DNA from 4 places in the Kitasatospora sp. NBC_01539 genome. Region 2 is predicted to be linked to each of the others. Evidence: riboswitches for the same ligand, from Rfam matches in the RefSeq annotation. Region 2 holds a riboswitch; each other region holds the start of a gene.

Region 1 (6,956 bases), 4.5 Mb from region 2:
TCTGAGCGCCACCGCCGGACCGCTCGGCTCGGTGGCGGCGCTCGTCGCCGGACGCGCGGTCTCCGGCGCGGGCGCGGCGCTGATCATGCCCGCGACCATGTCGGTACTCACCGAACTCGCAGGCCCCGAGCGCCGCGTGAAGGCCCTCGCCTCCTGGACCCTCGCCGTCGGGCTCGGCGGCCTCGCCGGCAACGCCGGCGGCGGCCTGGTCGCGCAGTACCTGCCGTGGGAGGCGCTGTTCTGGGCGATGGCACCGCTCGCGGCCGTGCTGGCCGCCGCCGTGCTGCGCACCGTCCCCCGGCTCCCCCGGCACCCCGCCGCCCCCGACCCGCTCGGCTCGTTGCTGCTCACCGCGGGCACGGGCGCCCTGCTGTACGGCATCGTGGAGGGCCCGTCGCGGGGCTGGGCCTCGGCACACGTGCTCGCGGGCTTCGCGGCGGGCGCGGCCCTGCTGGCCGCCTTCACCCGGTACGCCCTGACCGCACGCCGCCCCCTGGTCGACCCGCGGCTGTTCGCCTCGCGCAGGCTGCGGGCGGCGGCGCTCGGCACCGCCGCGTCCTTCTTCGGCCTGTTCGCGCTGTTCTTCGTCAACGCGCAGTTCCTGCAGTACGTCAAGGGCTACTCGCCGGCCCGGACGGGCTTCGCGATCGTGCCGCTCACGGTCGGCATGGCGCTGGTGCCCCTGCTCGCCGTCCGGCTGCAGGCCCGGCACGGCGTGCGGTTCGTCGCCGCGGGCGGGCTGGCGCTGATCGGCGCCGGGCTGCTCGGCATGTCGACCGCCGGACCGGCCACCCCGTATCCGCTGTACGCCGTCTGGCTGTTGGTGCTCTCCGCCGGCCTGGGCCTCTGCGCACCCGGGCTGACCCACGCGGTGGTGTCGGAGCTGCCGCCGCCGCAGGCCGGGCTGGGGGCGGGGCTGAACACCGCGGCCCGGGAGTTCGGTGCGGCCCTGGGCGTCGCGGTGGTGGGCACGGTGCTCACCGCCCGGCTCGGCCCCGCAGGGGTCCACGGCGGATCCGGGGCGGCGGAGTTCGCGTCCGCGACGGCCGCGGGCCTGCGGGTGGTCGCCGTACCGGTGCTGCTGGCGGCCGTGGCGGTCGCGCACGGCCTGCGCGGCCGCACGGACGGCGGGGCCCGGACGGGCGCCTGACCTCCTGCGGGGCGGGGACGGGCCGGCGGTCCGCGACGCCCCCGGTCGGCCGCGCCCGAGCGCTCGGGTGCGGACGAACCGTTCCGTCACGAACCGGTCGTGCGCCGCGACCGGCACCGGCCGCCCCACCGTCGGCGCGGCACCGGACCGGACTTTCGTTCGTGTGGTGATGAGCCCCCGGCCGCAGGCCCCGGCGCACCCGGACCGGCCCCGACGTGAATGCGGACACGCGCTCCGGACGGGTGACGCGGGAATTCCCGGCGGTGAATTCCGCGGGAATTGGGAGGGCAATCGGCGCATTTCCCGCCGCGGCGCCCTGCACAATCCCCACGCATACCGCGCGCGCCCCGGGAGGCACCGCCGCCCGGCCTCCGGCGGCGCCCGATCCGCCTGCCGCGGCCCGCCCGACACCACCTCACCTGTGGTGCGGCCGTTCACGCCCGCGGTCCCGCCGCTCCTGATCCCGGGCCGTCCGGCCGAAATGCGGCACCGTGACGGGACAGCACTCGTGATGATTGTGTGATGGTCGGGATGCTGGCTTGTTATCGAGGTGACGATCCCTCTAATCTCCGATCAGCCCGCCACAGCACGGGCGCCCGAAGCGCGGCACGCCGAACCCTGCCCACCGCGCCCACCGGGTCGTCGAACCAGAACCTGGGCAGGGACGGGGGACCCACGATTCGTCGCCGTCCCCGACGGCTTGGGGTGAAGCCGCGTCCGCGCGGCCGGGCCACCTCCCGGTCCGAACCCGACAGCTCACCTCGCAGGCGTGCGGAGAGGGAACTCGATGGGTTTCATCGGCTCCGGCCGTCACCGCCGCCCCACCCAGACCGAGCGTGCCGTTTCGGCCGCCGGTGTGGCCGGCGCCGGCCTTGCCATACCGCTCCTGGCCGCCACCAGCGCCCACGCGGCCCCCGTCACCACCTGGGACGCCGTCGCCCAGTGCGCCAGCGCCGGCGACTGGAGCCGGGCCACCGGCAACGGCTCCTACGGCGGCCTCCAGCTCGACCTCGACACCTGGGTCGCCTACGGCGGCAGCTCCTACGGCGCCTCCCCCGACCACGCCACCAAGGACGAGCAGATCGCGGTCGCCGAGCGCGTGCTCGCCGACCGCGGCGCCCGCACCTGGGGCAGCTGCGCCACCACCGCGGGGCTCACCGGAGAGGGCCGGCCCGAGGCCGCCGAGCCCACCGCCACCGCCCCGGCGACCCCCGCCCCGACCGCCAGCACGACGGCGACGGGCCGCAGCCGGAGCGCCGCCCCGGTGTTCCCCGGCATGCAGGGCCGCGACGCCAACGGCATCTACTGGTACCAGGTGGACGGCGCCTGGTACTGGACCACCAGCCAGGCGGTCTACGAGTCGTACACCGCCGTCACGGCGAGCCCCTCGGCCCCGACCACCGCCACCCCCGGCACCGTGCTGCCCGGCACGGACGCCGGCACGCCGACCGCACCGGTCACCACTGCGCCCGCCCCGACGGACGGCACCGGCACCCTGCCGGGCACCGGCACCGCGCCCACCACCCCCACGCCGACCACGGACGCCCCGACCACGGGGGCGCCCACGACCGGCCTGCCCACCACCGACGGGACCGCGCCGGCCACCGGCACCGATCCGTCCGGCACCGCGGAGTCGGCCGACCCGGGCGCACCCGCCACGACGGTGACGGAGGCTCCGCCGGCCGCCGAACCGGACACCTACACGGTGGCGCCGGGCGACACGCTCTCCGCCATCTCCGCCGACCACCGGCTCGGCGGCTGGAAGAACGTGTACAGCGGCAACTCGACCACCATCGGCGAGGACCCCGACCTCATCAAGCCCGGCCAGGTGCTCACGATCGGCTGAGCCCCGCCCGACGACCCACGAGGCCGTCGGCACCCCGGACCCCCGGAGTGCCGACGGCCTCGGCGCGCGTGCGGCGGACCGGCGGGGTCGACGGGCCGGGCGGGTCGGCGGGCCCGCGGGTCGGGTCCTGCCGGTGCCCGCACGCGCGGTGTCTACCGAGTCCGCCTCCGGTCGCCCCGACGGACCCCGAAGCACCCCGGGCGAAGCGGTCCGCATCCGCTCCCGCATCCAGCATGCGGGAGCGCTCCCGCAATTGATGGCTCATCCTGCGCGAAGCCTTGACGGCTCAGAAGGCTCCGACTACAACTGCCTTCGCATCACCATCCACCGCATCTTCTGCGGGATTCACGCTCAGCAGGCCGCGCTCCACCCCACCGGAGAAGCTCGGCACGACCCGGACGAACAGGACTGAATGGGAGCGCTCCCACATAACGCCCTGTCGCCGGACCCGACGCCCATGCACCCGCAGCCACCGCCCGCCCACCCCGAGGAGCCCCTGTGACACGCCCCAGCCGTCGTATCGCGGCCGCGAGCGCCGCCGTCGCCACCGCCGCGGTCTGCTGTCTGCCCGCCACCGCGTCCGCCGCTCCGGCCCAGGGCCCCGGCCGCGCGCCCGCCCCCGGCGCCTCGTTCTACGTCGACCTCGACAGCAAGGCCGCCCACCAGGCCGTCACCGACCTGAAGGCCGGCGACTACACGAACGCCCTCGCCATGGCGAAGATGGCCTCGTACCCGGTGGCGCAGTGGTTCAACGGCACGGCCACCCCGCAGGAGACCACCTCCGCGATGGCCGACCTGCAGAGCCGCGCCGCGCGGCAGCACCAGGTGCCGGTCGCCGTCGCCTACAACGTGCCCGGCCGCGACTGCTCGCAGTACTCCGCGGGCGGCGCCTCCAACTCGTCCGAGTACGCCGCCTGGATCGACGGCCTCGCCAAGGGCATCGGCAACCGGCAGACCGTCGTCGTCCTCGAACCGGACGGCCTCGCCCTCAGCCCGACGTTCTGCGGCGGCACCGCCCAGCAGCAGGCCGACCGCCTCGCCGAGATCAACGGCGCCGTCGACCGGCTCGCCCGGCAGCCGCGCGCCGCCGTCTACCTCGACGCCGGCCACAGCGGCTGGCAGAACACCGGCACCATGGCGAAGATCCTCGTCGACGGTGGCGTCAACCGTGCGCAGGGCTTCTTCCTCAACGTCTCCAACTACCAGAAGGACGCCGACCTCGTCCGTTACGGCACGCAGGTCGCCAAGTGCTCCTGGTACCTCACCAACACCCCCGGCGCCGTGGCCGACGACTGCGCCAACCAGTACTGGCCGCAGGCCGACGCCGACGCGTGGTACTCCGCGCACGTGCCCGCCGACGCCGCACTGCCGCACTTCGTCGTCGACACCAGCCGCAACGGCCAGGGCCCCTGGACCCCGACCGCGACCTACCCGGACGCCCAGACCTGGTGCAACCCGCCCGCCCGCGGCCTCGGCACCCGCCCGACCGCGGACACCCGCACCCCACTCCTCGACGCGTTCCTCTGGATCAAGGTGCCGGGTGAGTCGGACGGCTCCTGCACCCGCGGCACCACCGGCGGCATCGACCCCGAGTACGGCTCCGCCGACCCGGCCGCCGGCGCGTGGTGGCCCGCACAGGCGCACGGCCTCGCCGCCGCCGCCTCGCCGGCCCTGAAGTTCAACCTGCCGGTCCCCGGCGGCCACTGACCACCCTTCCCGAGCGGCCCGGACTCCACCCACCCGGGCCGCTTCCGGGCGCCGCACGCACACCGGTTCCGTGCGGCGCCCGGCCGTTCCACCAGCCAGGCCGTTCCACCCGCCAGGCCGTTCCACCCGCCCGACCGCAGCACCCGCCCGGGCACGGGCTTGACGGGGTTCGCTCCCCGGAGCGGCCCCACCGGCCTCGCTCAGTGGGACAGCGCGCCCTTGGCGGCGACGATGACCAGGCCGAGCACGAGATTGACGAGGCCTTCCAGCACGACCTGCCGGCGTGACGCACCCGCCTTGCGGGCACCGAGGCACGACCAGCCGACCATCTGCGCGACGGCGATGCCCAGGGCGATCCAGCCGCAGGTTTCGAGGTCGATTCCGAACACCGCGCCCACGGCGATGGCGGCGGCGGGCAGCGTGGCCGCCTCGACGATCGACCACTCGTGCCGGGCGACCCTGCGGACCTCCGACCAGGGCGTCGTCTGCCCGACGAACCGCTCGCCGGCCAGGCGCGCGTAGACGTGCGCCGCCCAGAACACGAGCCCGGTGACGAGCAGCAGGACGACCAACTGCAGCCGCGGGAACTCCCCGGCGGTCCCCGCGGTGGCGACCACGGACGCCGCCAGGAGCGACCCGTAGACGGCCCCGGTGTAGTCCGTACGGGCGCTCGCGGGTTCAGGGCCTTGCGGTGCGGTCTCCCGCGCGACAGGACGGTTCACCGTCCCACCGTAAGCAGGCGACCGGGCCCCGGCGGGCACGCCGCGCGGAGGGCGTCGCGGAACGGCCCGTCCGGCCCCGACCCCGCGGTCCTCCCGCGGCGGCCGTCCGGTCGGTCCGGGCCGTTCCCCGTACCCGCGGGCCCGCGCAGAGGGCGGGCCCGGCGGCCGGGGTCAGCCCCCGAAGACCTCCACGACCACCAGCGTGCCCCGGCTGCCGGGTCTGACGGCGTGCCGCACGTTCGCCGCCACCTCGAACATCCGGCCCGGCAGCACCGTCACCTCGGTGTCCTCGACGGCGAGTTCCAGGCGGCCGTCGAGCACGAGCAGGAGCTCCGTGCAGGCGTGCCGTTCGTCCGGCAGCGCACGCCCGTCCATCCGGAGGACCTTCACGGCGGTGGTGCCGACGTGCCCCAGCAGGAGGGAGGGCCAGGCGGCCGGCGGCGCGGACGCGGTGTCGGCGAGGTCGGTGGTCGGACTCATGGGCATGCCCCTTCCGCAGGCCGCCCCCGCACCGCGGGAGGGCCGGCCGTGTGATCGGCGGATGACGGGACGCTACCCGGCCGACTGTGACGATCCGTCGACCGTTCGGTAAAACCTGATGACGAATCCGGCCGGCCGGCGCGGCGGACCGGCAACGCGGGGCGGACGGCATGCCGCCGCCCGGGAACGGGGTTCCCGGGCGGCGGAGTTGGGCCGGGTACGGGGCGGGCCAGGTGCACCGCCCCGTACCGCGGGTCAGGAGGTGGCGGTGCAGGTCGCCGTGGTGACGGCGTCGGCCGTCCCCGTACGGGTGGCCTGCACGCCGAAGGTGGTCGAACCGGCGGCCGCCAGCGCGCCGTTGTAGGCGAGGCTGTCGGCGGTCACGGTCTGGCCGGACTGCACGACGGTGGCGCTCCAGCTGCCCGAGACCTTGAGCCCGGTCGGCCACGTCCAGGCGACCCGCCAGGTCTTGGTGGGCGCCGTGCCGGTGTTGGTGACCGTGACGTTGGCGGTCAGGCCGCTGCCCCAGTCGTTGAGCGTGACCACGGCGGCGCAGCCGGAACTCGTGCCGGTGGAGGAGGTCGTGGCGGTGACGGCGGCGGAGGCGGCCGAGACGTTGCCCGCGGCGTCACGGGCGCGGACGGTGTAGGTGTACGCGGTCGCCGCGGTCAGCCCGCTGTCGGTGTACGTCGTGCCGGTCGGCGATCCGACCTTGGTGGTGCCGCGGTAGACGTCGTAGCCGACCACGCCGACGGCGTCGGTGGAGGCCGTCCAGGACAGCGAGACGCCGCTCGTGGTGGTGCCGGTGACGGTGGGGGCGCCCGGGACGGACGGCGGCGTCACGTCGCCACCGCCGCCACCGCCGCCGCCACCGCCGCCGCCGCCGAAGGCCGGGGCCTTGATGTCGGCGAGGTAGGCGTCCTTGGTGGTGTTGACCGTCGTCCAGTCGTCGTTCAGGATGCCGCCGGTGTCACCGGAGTTGGGGTTCAGCGACCAGAAGGTCCAGCTCATGCTGTCGGCGCCGTACTGGGCGGTCGGCCGCAGGTACTGC
Region 2 (6,956 bases):
CTGCTGCTCGGTCTCGGCGGCCTGGTGAAGCTGTGGCCGCTGCTGGCGCTGGCCGGCACGCCCCGCGGTCGCCGGACGCGCCGTGCCTGGGTGTCGGCCGGGGCGACGGCGGCGGCCCTGGGCTTCCTGCTGACGGCGGGCATGAACGGCGCCTTCGAGTTCCTGACGTTCCAGAAGGAGCGCGGCATCGAGGTGGAGTCGCTGGGTGCGCTGCCGCTGCACTTCGCCCGGCTGTTCGGGTCGTGGGACGGCCAGGTCACGATGAACTACGGCTCGCTGGAGATGCTCGGCCCCTGGGTGCCGGTGATCTCCCGGGTGTCCGTGGCGGGCACGCTGGCGGGCTTCGGCTGGCTGCTGGTCTGGCGGCTGCGGGCGGCCCGCTGGCAGCCGTCGACGGCGTTCGACGCGGCGCTGGCGGCCCTGCTGGTGTTCACGGTGACGAGCCGGGTGATCAGCCCGCAGTACCTGGTGTGGCTGGTGGGTCTGGCCGCGGTCTGCCTGACGGTGCGCGGCACCAGCCAGAAGCCGGTCGCGATCCTGCTGCTGCCCGCGACGGTGCTCACCACGGTGGAGTTCCCGCTGCTCTTCAGCGCCGTCCAGCACAGTGAGCCGTGGGGCGTCGCGGTGATCACCGCGCGAAACCTGCTGCTGCTCGCGGCGACCGTGGTGTCCTGCCGCCGGCTGTGGCGCTCCACCCGCAGCGTGGAGCCGGCCCCCACCGTGGTGCTGCCGCCGGACCAGCCCGTGCAGGGCTACCCGGTGCGCCCGGGCATCGCGTACGAGCAGGCGCTGCTGGACGACCTGGACCGGCCGCCGGTGCGCCCGGCGCCCACGGCCTGACGCCCACGCCGACGCACCCGGGCCGCACCGGCCCGGACCGGGCCGCCACGGCGCGGCGCGCGGTCCCGCTCAGCGGCGCAGCTGCCGGACGAGGTCGGCGGCCCAGGTCTCGGTGAAGCGGGCGACGTCGAGGCCGAGCTCGGCCCGCATGACGGCGTCCAGCCGTCCGGCGTCGCCCATCTCGCCGACCGCGCGGTAGAACGCGACGAGCCGCTTCGGCCCGAAGGTGCGGGCGATGAGGTCGCAGGCCAGCCATGCCTGCTCGTAGGCCTGGGCGATGCCCGCGGCGCCGGCGGTGAAGTCGGAGTCCGCGGGCAGGGCGGTGGGCACCCGGCCGTCGGTGACGTCGCGGCCGAGCTCGGGTGCGATCTGGCGCGGGGTGCGCCGGGCGCCCCGGTAGCCGGTGTAGTCGGCGACGCCCTCGGAGAGCCAGAGCGGCGTCCAGCTGCGGGTGGACGCCCGGGTGGCCACATGGGTGGCCTCGTGGGTGACGACGACCTTCCGTCCGAGGTCGCTCAGGCCGCGGAACGCCTCCGGGTTGACGAGCACCCGGTCGGCCGGGGTGCCGGCCGGGGCACCGCCGGCCGCGACGGTGACGGCGGCGATGCCCTCGTACGCGTCGGGGGCGACGTCGAGCATGCGGGCGAACTCCGGCTCGGTGGCGGGGGTGATGATCAGCAGCCGGCCGGGCCACGCGTCGCCCCAGAGCTCCGAGACGGCCGGCACGGCGTCGTCCGCGACGGCGGCGAGAGCGGCCAGTTCGGGTGCGCCGCCGAGGCCGAGCACCAGCGAGCGCTCCCCGTGGGCGACACCGACCTTCCCGAGGTCCCACAGGGCGGCGGCGGAGGCGGGCACGTCCGCGGCGAGGAGCCAGCCGTCGGCGGTCCGGTCGAAGGTGAGCCGCCGCGACAGCACGGCCGGCTGGTCGTCGATGCCGCGCAGCCGGTGGGCGAGGCCCGCGGTCACGGTGAGGCTGCCGTCGGCGCCGGGTTCGCCGACCTCGCTGATGCGGTACTCGACGGCGGCGAACGGCACGGCGGCCGTGCGGTCGGCCAGCTGGGCCTGGGCCGCCCGGGCGGCCGGGGCGGTGCCGGCGAGCAGGGCCGTGCGGTCGGCCCGCAGCAGGGCCCGGGCGCGGGCGGCGAGCAGGTCGGTGACGCGCGGGGGCACCCCCGGCACCGGCGCGCCGGGCTGACCGGGCGCGAGGGCCGTGCGGCGGGCGGCGGCGGAGGGGACGGTGGGTGCGGAGAGCTGGGCCAGCCCGCCGAGGGCCAGCAGCAGGGCGGTGCGGCGCGGCACGCGGCCGCCGCCGGCCAGCACGGACCGGCCCGCCCCGAAGCGTCGGGGCAGGTCGGTGACCAGGGGTTCGGCGTCCCCGCCGGCCGGGCCGGGGTGCCGGTAGGCGCCGCTCAGACCCGCACCACCCCGCTGACGGGCATGGCCTTGACGCTCTCGTAGCGGACCCGGGCACCGGGGTAGGGGGCGTGCACGACGACCCCGCCGCCGGCGTACATACCGACGTGGTGCATGTCCTTGTAGAAGATCACCAGGTCTCCAGGTCGTGCCTCGGAGAGGCTCACTCGCCGCCCCGCGTACGCCTGTGCCTGCGAGGTGCGCGGCAGGCTCACTCCGGCCTGCCGCCAGCTCCAGTACATCAGACCGGAGCAGTCGAAGGTGCCGGGCCCGGTCGATCCGTAGACGTACGGGGAGCCGATCCGGGAGACCGCGGCGGCCAGGGCGGCCGCGGCCCGATCGGAGGAGGGGGGCTGGTCGCCGAGGTCGATGCGGTCGGCGCCGCGGCCGGCCCGGCGGGCCGCGTCGCGGGCGTCGTCGGCGACGAGCCGGCTCCGCTCACCGGCGGTGAGGCCGCCGAGGAGGCGCTGGGCGTCGCCGAGGCGCTGCCGGATGCGCTCCTTGCTGTCGGCGAGGGAGCGGCGGACGTCCTCCAGCTCGGCGAGCTTGCCGGTGGCCTCGGTCCGGCGCTGGTCGAGCCGGCGCTGGCGGTCGAGCACGTGGCGGAGGGTGTCGTTCTGCCGGGTGTTGGCCTGGTCGAGGGCGCGGGCGCGGGTCAGGTAGCCGTCGGGGTCGGATTCCAGCATCAGCCGGACGGCCGGGTCGATGCCGCCGTCCCGGTACTGCGCGGCGGCGGCCGTCGCGAGGTCGACGCCGAGGCGGTTGAGCTCGTCCTGCCCCCTGGCGACCTGCGCCTGGAGGGCCGAGGCCTCGGCCTGGAGGCGCTTCTGCTGGTCGAGGGCGGCGTTGGCCTGCTCGCTGGCGCGCTCGGCCTCGTCGTACAGCAGCTCGACCCGGGTCTTGACGTCGGCGGTGTGCGCGGACGGGTCCGCGGGGGCCTCGGGTGCGCCGTACGCGCTGCCGCCGACGGTGACGCCGAGGGCGGTGGTGGCCGCGGCCGTGAGCACCAGGGCCCGGGCGAGGCCGTGGGCGCCGGGCAGTTGGGGGCGGCGGTGCGCGGGCATGCGGCGGTGGCTCCGTTCCTGCGGCGGGACGCCGCCGCCGCCCGGGTCGGGCGGCCGTCCTCGCGGACGTCCGGGGGCAGACGTTAGCGAGTCGGACCGATCTAGTCCAAACCCCTCCATCGCCGAATATTTGACCCCTTATCGGACATCAGCTCGGCCGCGGACCCCGACGTCCCTCCCGGACGGCCGCGGGCCCGGTCCCTCCGTCGACGGAGGGACCGGGCCCGGGCGGGGTGCTGCGTGCGCGTCAGATCCGCACGATGGCCGAGATGGGCATCACGGTGGCGGAGGCGTACCGCACGTTGGCGCCGGTGTGCGGGGCGTGGATGATCTGGCCGCCGCCCACGTACATGCCGACGTGGTGCCGGTCGCCGAAGTAGACGATCAGGTCGCCGGGCTTGGCGTTGGCGATGTTGGTGCCGATGTTGGTGCCGGCGCCCGCCTGCGACTGCGAGGTGCGCGGGATGGAGACACCCGCCTGACGGTAGGCCCACTGCATGAGGCCGGAGCAGTCGAAGTTGGCGGGCCCGGCGGCGCCGTAGACGTACGCCACGCCGAGCTTGCTCTTGGCCGCGGCGACGGCGACGGCGGCGTGGGAGCCGGCCGGCAGGTCGACGGTGCCGAGGTCCGGCCGCGCGGTGTCGCGGGAGGCGCGGTCGGCGCTGGCCTTCGCGGCGGAGGCGGCCTTGGCCTCGGCGGCGGCGAGCTCCTCGTGCTCCTTCTGGGTGAGGGAGTTGAGCAGGGCGGCGGCCTTGGCCAGCTTGCCCTGGATCTCCTCCTTCTTCGTCCTGAGCGAGCGGGTGGTGCTGTCGAGGTCGGCGAGCTTGTGCTCGGCCTCGGCCTTCTGGCCGTCGAGCTTGGCCTGCTCGGTCTTGAAGGACTTCAGGGTGTCGGCCTGGGTGGCGTTCATCCGGCTGACCGACCCGGCCTGGCTCAGGAACTGGTCGGGGTCGCTGGAGAGCATCATCTGCACGGTGGGCGAGATGCCGCCGTCGCGGTACTGCTGGGCGGCGACCTCGGCGAGGCGGCCCTGCACCCCGCTCACCTGGGCCTGCTGACGGGCGACCTGGTCCTGCAGCTGGGTGACCTGCTTCTGCAGGGTCTGCTGCTTCTCGGCCGCCGCGTTGTACTGCTCGCTGGCGACCTCGGCCTGCTCGTTGAGCTGGTCGACCTGGGTCTTGACCTGGTCCTTGGTCGGCGCGGGGTCGGCGTGGGCACCGGCCTGGGAGGAGAGCGCGACCGCGGTGGCGGCGGCGGCCGTCAGGATCGAGGCACGCGTGCGGCCGACGGGCTTGGGACGACGATGGGACGCCACGAAGGCGGACTCCTTCTTCCTCACACCGCCTACCGGGTGAGCTGACGGGTTCGGGCCGGAAGCTGCCCTACGACGCCTCACCGCCCGCCCCTGCGGCCCGCGGACTCCCGCGGGCCGGCCGGCGCGGCCGACCTGACGCCGATTCACCCCGGGGGAACGTGGTTCCCCGGCTCCGTTCGACAGCGCCCCCTCAGGGGCCTCCCCGTAGGCAGTTCGCACTGCCCAGCTGCGTCGCGGATTCGGCGGCGACCACCGCCGTCACCCGGGCTGGGTGATCGACTCCGCGGTGGTCCGTGGGATGACCCTAGTAACCAATCCGTGATCCGTTCAAATCCTTGTCGGAAAAATCTCGGGTCGACGACCATTCCCGTCGGTGAATACGACCGGTGTTGAACGGATTTCCATGGTCAGCTGATGGTTTCTCATCCGATGAGCAGAAAACCGAACGCCCGGACGTGGTGGAGATCACAGGATGATCCCGACCCGCCCGGGCGTGTCACGCGGCATCAGAAACGCCGCGGATGAGGCATATGTCCGATCTGCTACCGCGGGGTCAGACCCGGCGGATGGTCTTGATCGGCATGACGGTCGCCGACGCCACCTTCACCACGTCACCGGTGTGCGGGGCGTGCACCATCAGGCCGTTGCCGATGTACATCGCCACGTGGTGCGCGTCCGAGTGGTAGATGATCAGGTCGCCGGGCTGCGCGTTGGCGATGTTGGTGCCGACGTTGACGCCCACGCTCGCCTGCGACTGCGAGGTGCGCGGCAGCGAGACGCCCGCCTTCGCGTACGCCCACACCATCAGGCCGGAGCAGTCGAAGGAGTTCGGGCCGGTGGCGCCCCAGACGTACGGCACACCGCGCTTGCTGAGGGCGGCGGCCACGGCCGTGGCCGCGTAGCCGGAAGCCGGCGGCAGGTTGCCGATGTCGACGCGGTCGCCGCCGCGGGAGGCGCGGCCCGTGAGGGCGGCGCGCTCGGCGGCGGTCAGCGAGCTGAGCAGGCGCTGCGACTCGGCGAGCTTCTTCTGGACCTCGGCCTTGGCCTCGTTCAGCGTCTGGGTGGAGCGGTCCAGCTCGGCGAGGATGGCCGCGGCCTCCTGCTTCTGCTGGTCGAGCCGGCGCTGCTGCTCCTTCAGGCTCTTGAGCGTGGAGGCCTGGGTGTCGGTGGCCTGCTCGTTGCTCGACGCCTTGTCGAGGTAGTTGTCGGGGTCCGACGAGAGCATGAGCGCCACGGTCGGGTCGACACCGCCGGTGCGGTACTGGTCGCCTGCGACCGCGGACAGCCCGGACGCGACATCGGTCAGCTGCTGCTGACCGCGGGCGATCTGGTCCTGCAGCTGGTCGGCCTGCTTGCGGAGCTGCTCGCCCCGCTCCTTGGCGCCGTTGTACGTCTCGGACGCCTGCTCCTGCTCCTCGAGGAGCTTGTCGACCTGGACCTTGACCTCGTCCTTGGTGGGCTTTGCCGGGGCGGCGTGGGCGCTCGCCTGGGCGGAGAGGGCGACCGCGGTCGCGGCTGCAGCGGTGAGCACGGAGACCCGCGCGCGGCTCGGCTGCTTGGGACGGCGGTGGGAGGCCAAGGGACTAGCTCCTTCTTCCTGCTGGACTCACTCGATCGAGTGAGGTCCGGAAAATAGGTTTGACGCCAGACCCTAGTGAAGATCCGCCTCCGGCGCCACTCCCCTCCCGTGCGAACCCGGCCCCCCGACCGGGATTTCACCAGCCCGACACAACCTCGCCACCACCGCTCCGACCTGGGCCGACGCTCCGTCAGGGCCGGGCGAGCCGGTTGAGCAGCAGAATCGACGCCACGGGGCGGGCTCCCGCCTTGCGCACGCCCTCCGCGACCTCGCGGTCCGTGGAGACCACCACCAGCGGCCGTCCCTCCGGCTCGGCCCGCACCATCCGCCGGATCAGTTCGTCCGCGGTCTCCCCGGTACGGCTGAAGCGCACCCGGACCCCCCGCGGCGGCGCCATGATCACCGGCACGTCGAGGTCCTGCCCGTCGAACACGCAGGTCACCTCGGCATGGGTGCGCTGCGCCAGCATGGCCAGCCCGCCCAGCAGCCGCAGCCGCTGCTGCTCCAGCGGCAGTGCGGGGTAGCCGGTCTTCGTGACGTTGTAGCCGTCCACCACCAGGTGCACCTGAGGAATCGCCAGCAGTTGGTCGAGCAGCGCCGGGTCGTCCTCGGCCAGACCCCGGCGGGCCACGTCGTGCGGGTTCGCCGAGGACGGCTCCACCGCCTCCACCAGGTCGGCCGGCCGCAGCTGGGCCACCGGCAGCGCCAGCTCCCGCTGCAGGCCCTGCGCCGACTGCAGCACCGT
Region 3 (6,956 bases), 2.1 Mb from region 2:
TCCTTGCCCGGAACCCCGGCGGTGACCGACCGTATCTCGGCCCCCACGACGGTGATGGTCCGTCCGCTGCGCACGACGGTGCCGGTCGCCCGCAGCCGCTCGCCGACACCGGGACTGAGCAGGTTGAGCTTGAACTCGACGCTCAGCACGTCCTTGCCCTCGGGCATCAGGGAGAGCGCGGCCGCGCCCGCCGCGGCGTCCGCCAGGGTGGAGATCGCGCCCGCGTGGACGAATCCGTTCTGCTGGGTCACCTCGGGGCGGACGGGCAGGTCGAGCACCACCCGGCCGCGGGCCAGCTCGACGATCTCGACGCCGAGGGTCGCCAGCAGCGGCTGACCGGTGAGGTTGCTGCGGAGTCGGTCGGTGAGCGTTTCCATGCGGCGGTCCAGGTGCGCGGTGCGGGCGGGGCTCCCTGCACCCTCCGTCGGCGACCGGCCCGGCGTCAACCCTCGCCCCGGCCGGCAGGGCGCCCCGGACGCCGGAAAGCACCGAGGCCCGCGCGGCGGCGCGGGCCTCGGTGCTGTGGGGGCCGTGCGGGCCCCGGGGCGGGCGTGGGCGCCCGCGGGAGGGGGTCAGACGAGGTCGGCGTCGCCGTCCGCCCGGTCGTCGGCGCCGCTGTCGGGCAGTTCGCTGCCGGTCACGGCCCTGGCGTCGCCGATGCGGTGCTGCTGCCCGTCCGCGTGGGCGCTGGGTGCGGTCAGCGAGGCGACGACGCCGACGGCGAGGGAGGCAAAGGCGAGCATGCTGCGCTTCTTCATACCCTGCACAACGCGCGGCACGGCAGGGGGTCACGGCCCGGCCCGCGCGGGTGTCCGGGCGGCCCGTCCGCGGGGTTCCGGCGGGCCCTGCGGTACCGTGCGCCCGGCCGGTGGTCCGCCGCCCACCGGGCGGCACCGGCCGCACCACCGAACCGGGAGGCCCCGTGCCCTTCATCACCGTCAAGCAGCTGGCCGGCCGCACCGAGGAGCAGCGCGCCGAGATCGCCCGCGCCCTCACCGAGGCCTACGCCCGGGCCACCGGCCTGGCCCCGGACAAGGTCTGGGTGGCCATCGAGGAGGTGCCCGCCGAGAACTGGGCGATCGGCGGCGAGACCCTCGCCGCCCGGGCCCGGGCGGCCGCCGGCCCCGGCGGAGCCACCGGCGCCACCGGCTGAGCGCCGGCCCGGCGGGGTGCCCGCCGGCTCAGATGCCGTCGACCTTGAACGGGTCGTGCTCGGCCAGCAGCCGGTCGAGCCGGGCCTGGTCGACCCGGGAGGTGATCGCGCCGGCGTCCTGGCGGTCGCGGACGACCTTCGCCAGCGTGAACGCCGAGGTGATCACGTACAGCAGGGCGACGGCCAGGAAGGCGCGCATCCACGCGTCGACCGGCAGGTAGGCGATCCCGATCGCGAGGGCGGCCGTCGCGAGGGCGAACGAGAGGACGGCCTGCGCGTAGTAGGCGGCCGTGGTGCGGGACTGGATCGGTGCGCTCATGACGGCAGCGTCCCGGAGGCGGGTCCGACCGGCATGAGTACGGGTACTCAGCTTCGCAGCTCGTTCACCCTCCGTGACCGCCTCTCCGACAAACCATCGTAAATCGCCCATTCCTCGCGTAGACCGAACGAATCAACCGGCTCAGGCGCTTGGAATCAAGGCAGGCATAGCATTAACGTTTGATAACGCAGCGCGGTCGGCAACGCCGTACCGACTCGGCACCGTGCGCGTGTCGCTCAATCCCGCGGTCTGCCTTCATCGGTGGGCCCGGGAGCCGGGGAACCACTTTCCGTGGGGTGAATCGGCCGGGCCCAGGCCCAGCCGTAGGAGACCTTCCTGCTCCGAACCCGTCAGCTAACCCGGTCGGCGAGAGGGAAGGAAAGGAGTGCGCCTCCGTGGCGTCGACGCACTCGGCGGAGCCCACCGCCGCAGCCACCCAGCTCCTCGACCACCCGCGTGAGCAGGCCGACCAGGCCCGCCACCGGATGCCCCGTCAGACCAGGGGTGCAAGCCCGCTGTTCGGCGTCACGGCCACCATGGCCGCCACCTTCGGCGCCGCCGGCCTGACCGCCGCCGCCGCAGGCCCCGCCGCCGCGGCCGAACCCGCCGTGTCCGCGCCCGACGAGGCGGCCGACGCCGACCCCGCCGCCGACCCCGGTCTCGCCCTCGCCGCCCGCATCCAGCAGCAGGCCGACACCCGTCGCACCGCCGCCGACGAGGCCGCCCGGCTCGCCGCCGCACAGGAGGCCGAGGCCCGCCGCGCCGCCCAGGCCGCCGTCGACGACGCCGCGCTCGCGCTGCCCACCACCGGCTACACCCTCGGCACCTCGTACGGCCAGTCCAGCACCTGGGCCCACCTGTACACCGGCCTCGACTTCGAGGCGCCCGCAGGCACCCCGGTCACCGCCGTCGCGGCCGGCACCGTCACCTCCGCCGGCTGGGCCGGCTCGTACGGCTACCGCGTCGTCCAGACCCTGCCCGACGGCACCGAGATCTGGTACTGCCACCTCTCCCGCCTTGCCGCCACCGGCGGCCAGGCCCAGCGCGGCGCCGTCCTCGGCGCGGTCGGCGCCACCGGCACCGTCACCACCGCCAGGCTCCACCTGGAGGTACGGCCCGGCGGCGGCGCACCGATCGACCCGCTCGGCTGGCTCCGCTCGCACGGCGTCCAGCCGTAACGGCCCCCGCCTAGACGCCGCCCGGCTCGTCCCGGGCGGCGTCCGCATAGGCCTGCAGCTCGGCCGTGCCCGGCTCCGGCGCCAGGTCCGGGTACTCCCACAGCAGCAACTCCGGCAGGCCCGGCAGCGTCCAGTCGCCGCACAGCCACAGCGCGCCGTCCTCCGCCACCTGCTCGAACTCCTCGAACCCGCCCGACAGCTCGTGCGGCATCGGCTCGCCCAGCGCGGTCAGCCCGGCCAGATTGCGGTAGCTGCGCCGCATCAGCCCGTACTCCAGCAGCCGCCGCGCGCCGTCCGTGGCCATGCCGATCGCCAGCAGGTGCGCCGGCCCCCAGCCGAGCCCGCCGTCCGCGTCCTCCATGGCGTCCAGCGTGCCGGCGTCCACCAGTGCCGCGTACGCCGCGACGCGCTCCTCCGGCTCCAGCGCGCGGAACGCGTCCAGCCAGTCCCGCACCGCGTCGATGTCGCCGGTCTCCACCCCGTCGGCCTGCAGCAGCAGGGTGTACAGCCGCGGCCAGGTGAGCAGCTGCGGCCGGCGCAGCAGCGTGCCCAGCAGCTCGCCCTGCCACTCCGCCTCCGCGTGCAGGCGCTCCCACCGCTTCGCGTTGAGCCGCCGCGCCGCCCGCTGACGGTCGATCAGCAGCCGCACCGCCGCCCCGTACGCCTCCGGCTCCGCCCAGGGCTGCACGTACAGGTGGAGCCGCTCGTGCAGCAACTGCTCCACCACCGCCGACCCCAGCTCGGGCCAGCCGTCGTGCAGCGGCGCGCCGCCCAGTTCGAGCAGCGTCAGCACCGCCCGTACGGCCTCCTCCGGCACCGGGGGCAGGCCCTCGGCCTCCGCCCAGGCGAGCAGCTCCTCGGTGCGGGTACGGGGGATGAGCTGCAGGTCTTCGTCGTCCACGCCCCGTACGGTAGCCGGTGCGCCCCGTGCCGCGCGGCCCGGCCGCCCTGTCGGCCGCCCTCGGGGCAGGGTCGGCCGCCATGACCTCGGCCCCTGTCCGCACGGTGCACCCGGAGGGCCCCCGCCTCGCCGTCCGCGGGTTCCGCCCCCGCCCCGGACGACGTCGCCGCCCTCCACCCGGTGTTCGGCGACCCGGAGACCGCCGGTCGGTCTTAGGGGACGGGTGGGGGACGAGCGGGTGCGGCCGTCCGCAGCACGGGGGTAGGGAGAGCCCCACCCCGGACCCGGCAGCAGGCCGGATTACCCCCCGCCGCCCGTTCCGGCACCGTGGACGTCGTCACACCGCGACACCACCGAGGGGACCCCGCCATGACCGCCCAGCCACTGCCGGCCGCAGCCCGGCCCGTGCCCGTCCACGCCGCCGACCCGACGGGCACCCCGCGCCGGCCCGGCTTCCTGCGGGCACCGTTCTCCGCCGCCACCTACCGTGAGATCGGCTTCGCGCTCAGCTCGCTGCCGCTCGCGATCGCCGGGTTCGTCCTCACGGTGACGCTCTTCTCCGTCGGCACCGGCCTGCTGCCCACCGTCACCGGGCTGCCGCTCCTCGCCCTGCTGACGATCGTCGCGCGCGGCCTCGGCGCCTTCGAGCTCCACCGCGTCCGCGTCCTGCTGGGCACCCCGCTCGCCGCTCCGGAGCCCGTCCGGCCGACCCGGCCGGGGGTGTGGGGCGGGATCACCGCCCGCCTCGCGGACGGCGCCGGCTGGCGCGCCGCCCTGCACCACGTGCTCATGTTCCCGTGGGCGGTGCTCACCTTCGTCGTCACCCTGACCTTCCTGGTCACCGGCTGGGTGGTCGCCCTCTACCCGCTCTACCACTGGGTCTTCGCCCGCTACACCGACTGGCCGGGCTACCAGCTCTACGACTTCACCGACGGCAGCGGCCACCACCGGTACTACGTCACCTCGCCCGCCCAGATCGCGGCCCTCTCCGCCGTGGGACTGCTGCTGGTCCTGCTCACCCCGGTGCTGGTCCGCGGACTGACCGCGGTGCAGCGGGCCGCCGCCCGCGGCCTCCTCGCCGCCCGCTGAACCCCGGGCCGGGCCGCGGATGCGCACCCCCGCGGCCCGTGGTCCGATGGGCCGGTACCCCCGCCGCCCGCCGAGGGAGCCCGCCGTGCTGGTGACGTCCAGACCCCTCGACGAGTACTGCGGCTTCTTCGGTCTCACCCGCGCCGCCCTGCGCAGCCTGCCCGGCCCCGTGCTGGACTGCCCGGGCGGCGCCGCCGCGCTCGCCGCCGAGGCCCGCGCCCTGGGCTGCGAGGTCGTCGCCGCCGACCCCCTCTACGCGCTGCCGCCGTCCGACCTGCTGGCCCTCGCCCGCACCGGCCGCGACGTCATGGCCGAGGCGATGCGCACCAGCCCGCGGCTCTACCCGGCCCGCCCGCAGCTGCGCCCCGAGAAGTACCTGCGCAGCTGGGACCGGGCCCGGGCGCTCTTCGCCGCCGACCGCACCGCCCACCCGGAGCGGTACGTCGCCGCCGCCCTGCCGCAGCTGCCGTTCGCCGACGGGGTGTTCGCCCTCACGCTCAGCTCGTACCTGCTCTTCGCGCACCCGGAGCACTTCACCGCGGAGGGCCGGCTCGACGCCCTGCTGGAACTCGTCCGGGTCACCGACCCGGCCGGCGAGGTGCGGGTGCACCCGCTGCACGACGGCGCAGGCCGCCGCTGCCCGCAGCTGGACGCCCTGCGGGCCGAACTCGGACGGCACGGCGTGGCCAGCGAGATCGAGGTGCACCGGGCGGCAGGGCGCCCCCGGCGGATCCTCCGCCTGCGGGCCGTACGCAGCCGGGCGGGCCTCCGCCGCCCGTGACGAGGGCGCTGTCGTGACGGGGGCGCTGTCGTGACGGGGGACCGGTGCGGCCCCGGACCTCAGGACGTGGTGGTGGTGTCCGGCGCCTGCACCTGGGCCGGGACGACCGGCCCGGTGGGCGTCTCCGCCGTCCCGGCGGCCTGAGGTCCGGCAGGTCCGGCCTTGGGCTCGACGGGCCCGACGGGCTCGGCGGTTTCCGCGGCCGCGGCCGGCAGCACCCGCAGGATCTCGTCCGCGACCGACTTCCGGCGCGAGTACGGCGGCACGTTCCGGGTGTTGCGGACCTTGTAGGCGACCGCCGCCCGCAGCGCCGCCCGCTGCTCGGCGGAGAGCGACGACTGCGCCGCCATCGCCCGCGCGGCCATCAGCGCCTGCAGCAGCTCGAACGGCGACAGGTGCCGGTCGATCGCCGACACCACCAGGTCGACGTTCTCGGGGTCCGGCTTGCCCTGGATCAGGGCGAGGGCCTGCACCCGCAGGCCCTCCACGCCGGTGCCGAAGAGGTCGCGCACCTGCTGCGGGCTGAAGTTGAGGCTCTCGGCCGCCAGCACGGTCTGGTTCACCGAGTCGGCGAGCGTCTGCCGGTCGGCGGCCGACAGGGCGCGGGCCAGCAGCAGCCGGGTCAGCAGCCAGCCCGCCAGGAAGCCGAGGATCGTGAAGTACACGGCGAGCGAGGCGGCGAACCCGGCAGCGCCCGACCCGCCGCCGACGGCGGGGGCGAGCGCGTCGCCCAGCTGCCGCAGCCGGTGCGGCAGGGAGCCGATCTGGGTGAGGCCCGCGCCGAGGAGGATCTTGGTGAGCCAGTCGGAGACCTGCTCAAGGTTGGTGTTCGGGGCGTAGCCCGCGGTGGAGGTCGCGCTCCGGTCGTCCGGGTCCGCGGCCGCGCCGCTGGTCAGAAGTTTCGGGATGCCGAACAGGAAGCCGAGCAGGCCGCCGCCGACCGCGAAGGTCGCCGCGACGATCAGGCCTCCGCCGAGCGCCCGCACACCGTGTTCGCTCGCCAGCGCGTGCAGCACCAGCCCCACCAGCCCTGCGCCGACCACCCCGGCCAGTCCGTACCTCACAGCCGGTCCCGGCTGTCCCCCGTGCTCCAGCTCCACCGAGCCACTCCCCACCCACGGTCCGACGGTCCGCAGTGACTGTAGCGGACCGCCCGATCACTCCGGGAGGTCGCCGGACGAGGCCGTGCCCGGCGGCGGCCCGCGACGGGCGGCGTGGGACGGGGCGGTGTGGGACGGGGCGGCGTGGGAGCGGGCCCGGACATGCAGACGGCCCGTGGGCTGTCTCCTCGACGTGCCGCCCCTGGGGGCCGCACGCGCGAGGCACCGGGGATGTACCGGTGAGCCCACGGGCCGGGTGACTGCTTGGGTCTGCGCCTGCCGCCGGAGGCCGTCAGGCCTCCTACTGCCACAGGCAGGGGCGGCTCTAGCGAGCAGCCACCTCACGCATCCTGATGGAACTCAATTCAGGATCACCTCCTTTCAGTGTGCGGCCACCTTAGGCACGCACCCGCCGGAGGGGCAACGGATTTTCGA
Region 4 (6,956 bases), 480 kb from region 2:
GGTGCTCGGTCAGCTCCTCCTGGGAGACGTTGAGCTCCTGCTTGGCCACGATCTCGTCCAGGACGAACTGGGTCTTGATGCCCTTCTTCGCCTGGTCCGCGGTCTCCTGCTCGTAGTCCTCGACGGACTTGTCCTGGGTGGCCAGGTAGGCCTCGATGGTCAGGCCCATCGGCTCCAGCTGGTGGTGCTCCAGGTTGTGCTTGCGGGTCTCGACCTCGTCCTTGAGGAGCTTCTCCGGGTACTCCATCTCCACCCGGGTCAGCAGCTCGTCGAGGACCTTCTCCTGGGCCTGGGTGGCCTGGTCGAACTCCTTCATGCGCTCCAGGCGCTTGGTGGAGTCGGCCTTCAGCTCCTCCAGCGTGTCGAACTCGCTCGCCAGCTGGGCGAACTCGTCGTCCAGCTCGGGGAGCTCCTTCTCCTGGACGGCGGTCACGGTGACGGTGACCTCCGACTCCTTGCCGGCCTCGGTGCCACCCTTGAGCTCGGTGGTGAAGGTCTTGGACTCGCCGGCCGACAGGCCGACGACGGCCTCGTCGATGCCGTCCAGCAGGCGGCCGGAGCCGATCTCGTAGCTCACGCCGGTGGCGGTGCCGTCCTCCGGCACCTCACCGTCGACCTTGGCCTCCAGGTCGACGACTACGACGTCGCCCTCGGCGGCGGCGCGCTCGACGTCCTTGACGGAGGAGAAGCGCTCGCGGAGCTGCTCCAGCGACTTGGCGACGTCCTCGTCCGACACCTCGATGGCGTCGACGGTGACGGAGATCTCCGAGAAGTCCGGCAGCGTGATCTCGGGGCGGACGTCGACCTCGGCGGTGAACTTGAGGTCACCACCGTCGGCGATCCGCTCGACACCCTCGATGTCCGTGATGTCGGGCTGGCCGAGGACGTCGATCTTGATCTCGTCGACGGCCTGCGTGTAGAAGCGCGGCAGGGCGTCGTTCACCGCCTCCTCCAGCACGGCGGCACGGCCGAAGCGCTGGTCGATGACACGAGCCGGAATCTTGCCCTTGCGGAAGCCCGGGACCGAGACCTGCTGGTTGATCTTCTTGTACGCCGCGTCGAGGCTGGGCTTGAGCTCCTCGAAGGGCACCTCGACGGTGAGTCGAACCCGGGTCGGGTTCAGAGTCTCGACGGCGCTCTTCACGGTTAGGTCTCCTATTGGGCTTGCGGTCAGGTTGTCTCCGCCCGAGGTCGTCGGCCGGAAGGCCGATCGGGCGAGACGGGCGATGGGCGGTTGGGGCTGCATCTCCCGTACGGGGGGTGGACGGTGAGCGTGACTCCTCGCCCTCGGGCGGTCGCGGTCCGTGTAATCGCCACAGGCACCACCGCCAGCGGTCCATCCTACCGGTACCACGAAAGCAACAGGGCCCCGCCCGCCTGACGAGACCCTGCCGAAACTGTCGGGGTGGCCGGATTCGAACCGACGGCCTTCCGCTCCCAAAGCGGACGCGCTACCAAACTGCGCCACACCCCGTAGTGCCGAGAGGAAGAGTACACGCCGGTCCGGGGCCCCTCCGCGCAAATATCGGAGCCCGCCCGGGCGAAAGCGGTGTGCATTTCGCCGACCCGACCAGGTAGGCTGGCCAACGTCCTCGCGGCCGACCCCGGCCCCGGGGCGACGTGCCGTCAACGCACGTGTGCGGGCGTAGCTCAATGGTAGAGCCCCAGTCTTCCAAACTGGCCACGCGAGTTCGATTCTCGTCGCCCGCTCCATCCGTCCCGGCCCCAGCTCAGCGACATGATCGCGGAGCTGGGGCCGTCGTCGTTCGAGGGCCCGTCAGGGCGGCGCGGCCGGTCCGTGCCAGCGCCAGGTCGGACCGGCCGCGGTCCCGCCCCGGCTCCTCTCCTTCTCCCAGGAGCACCGGGGCGCGCGGGAGGCCGCACCGGCGGGCGGGGACGCCGTTGCACCCCCGGCGTACGCGCGGTCACACGGTCTGCCGCCGGTTCCCGTCACCCGTCCCCGGGACGGGTGACGCTCCCCGGACCCGGCCGGACCCGCCGGGCACGGCCCGACGGAGACGGCCCGACGGAGACGGCCCGACGGAGACGGCCCGACGGAGACGGCCCGACGGAGACGGCCCGACGGAGACGGCCCGACGGAGACGGCCCCGGGCCGGCGGGTGAACCGCCGGCCCGGGGCCGTTGCCGTGCCGCGGCCGAGGTCAGCCCAGGTAGTGACGGACCACGCGGGAGGCGTACACGTCGGTGTCGAGCATGCCCGCGCGGGCGGAGTCGGAGCCGCCGTCGTTGGAACCCACGGTGTTGTCCTGGCCGGCGTTGAAGATGTCGTCGCCCGCGAGCTGGTTGTGGTTGCCGATCACGATCGTCGGGTTGAAGTCGTCGCTGTCGGCGACCGCGGACGCGGCCGGCAGGCAGACGGCTCCGGTGACGGCCAGGAGAACGGCGGCGCGGCGGAGTGCTCGGGTCATGAGGGGTTCCCTTCCACGTTCCACGACGGGGTTTGTCGTGGCTGCGACAGTAGAAGGAAGGGGACGCGGCTCCGGGGACGTTCGGCCGGTCGGTGGCGTGTTGACGCCGCACGCCCCGACGCGGGAGGAGGCCGCGCGGAGGAGCCGGCGCGGGAGGAGCCGGCGCGGGAGGAGCCGGCGCGGGAAAGGCGGACGGGAAAGGCGGACGGGAAAGGCCGAGGCCCGGCCGGGGATCCGTGGATCTCCGGCCGGGCCTTCGGGTGGCGCGGGGTGCGTCAGACGCGGACGCCGTGGGCGGCGAGGTACGCCACCGGGTCGATGTCCGAGCCGTACGACGGGGTGGTGCGGACCTCGAAGTGCAGGTGCGGGCCGGTCACGTTGCCGGTGGCACCGGAGAGGCCGATGACCTGGCCGGCGGTGACGGTCTGGCCGACCGAGACCTTCAGCGCCGAGAAGTGCGCGTACTGGGAGTACTTGCCGTCGGCGTGCTTGATGACGACGTTGTTGCCGTAGGCGCCGCCCCAGCCGGCCTCGACGACGGTGCCCGCCGCGATGGCGTGGATCGAGGTGCCGGTGCTGACCGCGAAGTCGACGCCGGTGTGGTAGCCGCTGGACCAGTTGGAACCGGCCTTGTGGTACGGGGTGCCGAGGCCGGAGGAGACCGGCGCGACGTAACCCGAGGCGGCGGCGGGCGCCTTGGCCTCGGTGGTCGGGGCGGCGGGCTTCGCGGCCTCGGTCTTGGGCGCGGCGGGCTTCGCGGCCTCGGTCTTGGGCGCGGCGGGCTTGGCGGCCTCGGTGGTCGGGGCAGCCGGCTTCGGGGTGCTCGCGACCGGGGCGCGGTGCTCGGAGCGGGAGGCCGCAGCCGAGTCGGCCTTCTTGGTCTCGGCCTGCGGCGCGGCCGCGGCGGCCTGACCGGAGACGGAGAGCTTCTGGCCCGGGAGGATGAGGTTCGGGTTGCCGCCGATGACCTGGCGGTTGTCGTCGTACAGCTTCTTCCAGCCGCCGTCGACGTGCTGCGCACCGGCGATCTTGGACAGGGTGTCGCCGTGGACGACCTGGTACGAGGCGGCCTGCGCCGGAGCGGCGGCCGGGGCCGCGGCCTGAACGGCGGCGACGGGGGCCGCGGCCGGGGTGCCGGCGCTGTGGGCGCTGGCAGCGGTGACGGGGATGGCGATCGCAGCGGCGGCCACACCGGTGGCGACGGCGACGCGGGACAGACGGGTGCCCAGAACGGACATGGAGTTGTTCCTCTCCTACGCCTACGAGGTGAGCTGTCGGGTTCGGGCGGGGAGATCGCCCGGTCGCGGAAAATGACGCGACTTCACCCCAAGCCGTCCCGGAACTACCGGACGCGGCACTTACCTTGGGTCCCCCGCTCCTGCCGTGCACAGATGGTGCGTGACCCCGGGCAGCGGCAGGACTCGGCGTTCCGCCCGGTGGCCCGCCCGGTCGGTGGCCGGGCAGACCATGAGAAAAACCTATGGACCGCTCCGCTGGCAAGCCGCCCCCTCCGAGGGGCCGTCAGGGGCCCTCCGGGCGGTCACTCTCCGCCGGGGCGAGGTGGGCGTAGCGCAGTCGCCGCAGTGACCGTGCGTATCCGGATCATGTCCGCGCGGGAGATTCCGCACCCCGCGTGGCCGGCCGGTCGCGGCGGGGCACGGATCATGCACGGCCCGGTGACCCTGGTCACGAGAGCCTCCCGGAGGCCCTTTTCCGGGTTCACCGGACGTCAGGGCAACCGCGCCCGCGGACCGGTGTCACCGGGCGGGCGCCCGGCCGATAGCCTCGCTCGCGAGCGATGTTCGACCCCTTTTCGAGCGAGGAGCCCTCTTGCGGGCGCAGGCCAGGCTGGAGACGGTCCAGCGCAGCGTGATCCGGGAGATGGCCCGGTACGGGCAGCGGTTCACGGTGGACGGCCGCGTGCTGCGCGGGCCCGGCACGACGGCGGTGGCGGTCCGCGAGCACCCGGGCGAGGACGGCTCCGCCGGCCACGTCGACCTGGGCTTCGTCCTGCGGCTGGGGCAGGCGGACGGTCCGGTGATCTGGGACTGCACCGCCGGGCGCGGCCGCACGGAGGAGGAGAAGCTCGACAGCGCCGTGCGCATGTGGGCGACGACCACCGCGGCCGCCGTGGTGGAGATGCAGGAGCGCCGCGGCGAGCACGGCGACCACGTGCGGCCCGTGGAGCTGCCCGGGTGGCACGCGGTGCAGGGCCCGGCGGCGGTGTTCGGTTTCGGGAGCGACCGGCTGGCGGAGTGGCTGGCCGACAACCGGCTGCTGCCCGCGCTGGCGGACGCCCTGCGCCCGGGGCTGTCGCCGACCGGGGTCACCGGGGTGAAGGTGTTCCTCGGCGGCCGGGCCGGTGAGGAGGTCGCCGAGGTGCGGGTCGACGGCGCCGTGTCGGACCCGGCCTCGGCCGCGCTGCGCGCCCTCGGCTGGCCGCGCGGCGAACGCCTGTGCTGGGCACGGCTGTTCGTCCTGCTGGTCCCCGACGAGCAGGAGGCGCAGGCGGTGCCCGCCGGTTCGGCTCCGGCCCCCGGGGCGACACAGGGCGGCCCGGGGGTGCTGCGGCGCGGCCTGCTCGCGCGCTGGCGGCAGGCGAGGCCGGGGCGCTGACCTGGCCGCGCGGAAGCGGCGGCCGGGTCGGCGCTGCGGTCAGCTGGCCACGGAGGAGATCGTCTTCGCGAGCTGGCTGAGGAAGTCCTGGATCGGCTTGGCCGCCGTGGACTGGCTCACCATGAAGCCGAAGAGTGCTGCGAGGATCGCGTGACTGGTCTTCAGCTGCTTGTTGCGGATGAAGATCACGACGATCACGCCGAACAGGAACAACGCGGAGACGGAGAAGGCCACCCGGACTCACTTCCTCAATCTGTGGCGGGGGTTCTTGCTGGAACCCCGTGTCGAAGCCGGACCGCGGCCTGCGCCGACCGTCCCTGGCACGAGTCGGCCGATCCCGTCGCCATGGAGGTGCCCTGCGGGACCCGACCGCCTGTTGCCTGCCGCACGTGCCGCCCCCCATCCCCCGAGCTTCGACCAGCCCACCCGGACTCAGTGTGGTCGTTCGTGCTGCCTGCGTAAAGGACTTGCCGGAAGCACGGGGCCCGGATCCTGCCATGTGAGACGAATTTCCGCCGACCGAGACGATAGCGGAAGCCTTCTGACGAACCGTCCGCGGGGGTCGGATGAACACGCCGAATCGGCCTACGGGCAGGCCCGGGCGGTGTGATCCATCCGGGGGAGGCTCCGCCAGAATGGCCGAAGATCACCTCCCAGGGGTTGACAGGCGCTACTGCCGCCACACCAGCAGCACGGCGCGGTCGTCGTTGACGTCCTTGGCGACCGTCTCGATGAGCCGGCCGGCCGCACCGCGGAAGCCCTTCACCACCAGCCGGTCGGCCTCGCCCATCAGCCGGTCCATGCCCTCGGAGAGGTCCCGCCCGGGGATCTCGACCATGCCGTCGGTGCAGAGCATCAGGAGGTCGCCGCGGTCGAGCTGGCCGCGCACCGCCTCGAACTTCGCACCGTCGTAGATGCCGAGGAGCGGCCCCTCCTGCGACTCCTTGACGTCCCAGCGCCCCGCACCGCCGAGGCGCTGCATGCCCGGCAGGTGTCCCGCCGACAGGAGTTCGTACTGCCCGGTGTCGAGGTCGAGCACGAGGTGGACGGCGGTCGCGAAGCCCTCCGCCCAGTCCTGGCGCAGCAGGTAGCCGTTGGCGGCGGGCAGGAAGTCGTGGGCGGGCAGCGATCCGAGGAGGCCGCCGAACGCGCCGGAGAGGAGCAGGGCGCGGGAGCCGGCGTCCATCCCCTTGCCGGAGACGTCGGCGAGCACGACCTCCAGCACCCGGCCGCCGGGGCCGGTGCGGGTGGCGACGACGAAGTCGCCGGAGAACGACTGGCCGCCGGCCGGGCGCAGCGCCATGTCGGCGGACCAGCCGTCGGGGAGCTGTGGCACCTGGCTCTGGACGCGCAGCCGCTCGCGGAGGTCGAACAGCATGGTGCCGCCGCCGCGCCAGGGCACGCCGACGCGGCTGCGGAACTGGGCGAGCAGCAGGCCGGCCACCCCGACCGCGCCGACCACCAGGGCGGCGCCGGGGGTGACGCCGTAGACGTAGGCGTCGGGGTTGTCGCTGGCGATCCGCTCGCCGGTGTGGACGAGCGATTCGGCGGAGAGTCCGAGTGCGGCGGCCGCGTAGAGCAGGACGAGGGTGGCGGGGCGCAGCAGCAGGGAGCCGGCGAGCACCGGGAGCACCAGGGCGGTGGGCGGCACCCAGGCCGGGATCCAGATGTTGAGGACGACCAGCAGCGGGACGGCGGCGAGGAAGAGGGCGAAGGCGAGCCAGTCGGGGGCGGCGCCGCGGAAGTAGTCCACGCCGGTCCTGCGCAGGGTGCGGCGGGCCCGGCGGAGCCTCGCCCGCAGCCGGGCCGTCACGGGATCCCCGGCCGCGTTCGCGGTGGGGCCCGTCGCAGTGCTCCCGGGCGTCGCGCCCTGCGTGCTGCCAGCCATGGGGCCCGACCTTATCCACCGGT

What was found. A riboswitch is a leader RNA that binds a small molecule or an ion and turns the genes downstream of it on or off. The one in region 2 is predicted to bind cyclic di-AMP.
Region 1: it holds a riboswitch for cyclic di-AMP, as region 2 does, so the genes downstream of both, OG335_RS07415 (transglycosylase family protein) here and OG335_RS27005 (NlpC/P60 family protein) in region 2, are expected to answer to the same signal.
Region 3: it holds a riboswitch for cyclic di-AMP, as region 2 does, so the genes downstream of both, OG335_RS17810 (M23 family metallopeptidase) here and OG335_RS27005 (NlpC/P60 family protein) in region 2, are expected to answer to the same signal.
Region 4: it holds a riboswitch for cyclic di-AMP, as region 2 does, so the genes downstream of both, OG335_RS24860 (peptidoglycan DD-metalloendopeptidase family protein) here and OG335_RS27005 (NlpC/P60 family protein) in region 2, are expected to answer to the same signal.

What each region holds. Positions count from the first base shown of each region.
Region 1 covers NZ_CP109390.1:1,756,983-1,763,938, forward strand. The annotation lists gene OG335_RS07410 (MFS transporter) at 1-1,150, shown strand, start outside; cyclic di-AMP (ydaO/yuaA leader) riboswitch at 1,781-1,936, shown strand; gene OG335_RS07415 (transglycosylase family protein) at 1,938-2,996, shown strand; gene OG335_RS07420 (glycoside hydrolase family 6 protein) at 3,495-4,703, shown strand; gene OG335_RS07425 (hypothetical protein) at 4,904-5,425, opposite strand; gene OG335_RS07430 (cupin domain-containing protein) at 5,597-5,905, opposite strand; gene OG335_RS07435 (cellulase family glycosylhydrolase) at 6,161-6,956, opposite strand, start outside.
Region 2 covers NZ_CP109390.1:6,228,288-6,235,243, reverse strand. The annotation lists gene OG335_RS27020 (glycosyltransferase 87 family protein) at 1-840, shown strand, start outside; gene OG335_RS27015 (hypothetical protein) at 910-2,139, opposite strand; gene OG335_RS27010 (NlpC/P60 family protein) at 2,250-3,317, opposite strand; gene OG335_RS27005 (NlpC/P60 family protein) at 3,565-4,632, opposite strand; cyclic di-AMP (ydaO/yuaA leader) riboswitch at 4,643-4,827, opposite strand; gene OG335_RS27000 (NlpC/P60 family protein) at 5,186-6,211, opposite strand; gene OG335_RS26995 (NYN domain-containing protein) at 6,402-6,956, opposite strand, start outside.
Region 3 covers NZ_CP109390.1:4,162,142-4,169,097, reverse strand. The annotation lists gene OG335_RS17830 (PaaI family thioesterase) at 1-377, opposite strand, end outside; gene OG335_RS17825 (hypothetical protein) at 573-743, opposite strand; gene OG335_RS17820 (4-oxalocrotonate tautomerase family protein) at 923-1,153, shown strand; gene OG335_RS17815 (YiaA/YiaB family inner membrane protein) at 1,182-1,472, opposite strand; cyclic di-AMP (ydaO/yuaA leader) riboswitch at 1,696-1,856, shown strand; gene OG335_RS17810 (M23 family metallopeptidase) at 1,868-2,650, shown strand; gene OG335_RS17805 (hypothetical protein) at 2,661-3,551, opposite strand; gene OG335_RS17800 (sensor domain-containing protein) at 3,921-4,640, shown strand; gene OG335_RS17795 (hypothetical protein) at 4,732-5,421, shown strand; gene OG335_RS17790 (hypothetical protein) at 5,481-6,485, opposite strand.
Region 4 covers NZ_CP109390.1:5,744,167-5,751,122, reverse strand. The annotation lists gene tig (trigger factor) at 1-1,144, opposite strand, end outside; tRNA gene OG335_RS24875 (tRNA-Pro) at 1,401-1,474, opposite strand; tRNA gene OG335_RS24870 (tRNA-Gly) at 1,640-1,713, shown strand; gene OG335_RS24865 (hypothetical protein) at 2,163-2,429, opposite strand; gene OG335_RS24860 (peptidoglycan DD-metalloendopeptidase family protein) at 2,705-3,667, opposite strand; cyclic di-AMP (ydaO/yuaA leader) riboswitch at 3,673-3,866, opposite strand; gene OG335_RS24855 (DUF6348 family protein) at 4,260-5,045, shown strand; gene OG335_RS24850 (hypothetical protein) at 5,085-5,243, opposite strand; gene OG335_RS24845 (PP2C family protein-serine/threonine phosphatase) at 5,716-6,933, opposite strand.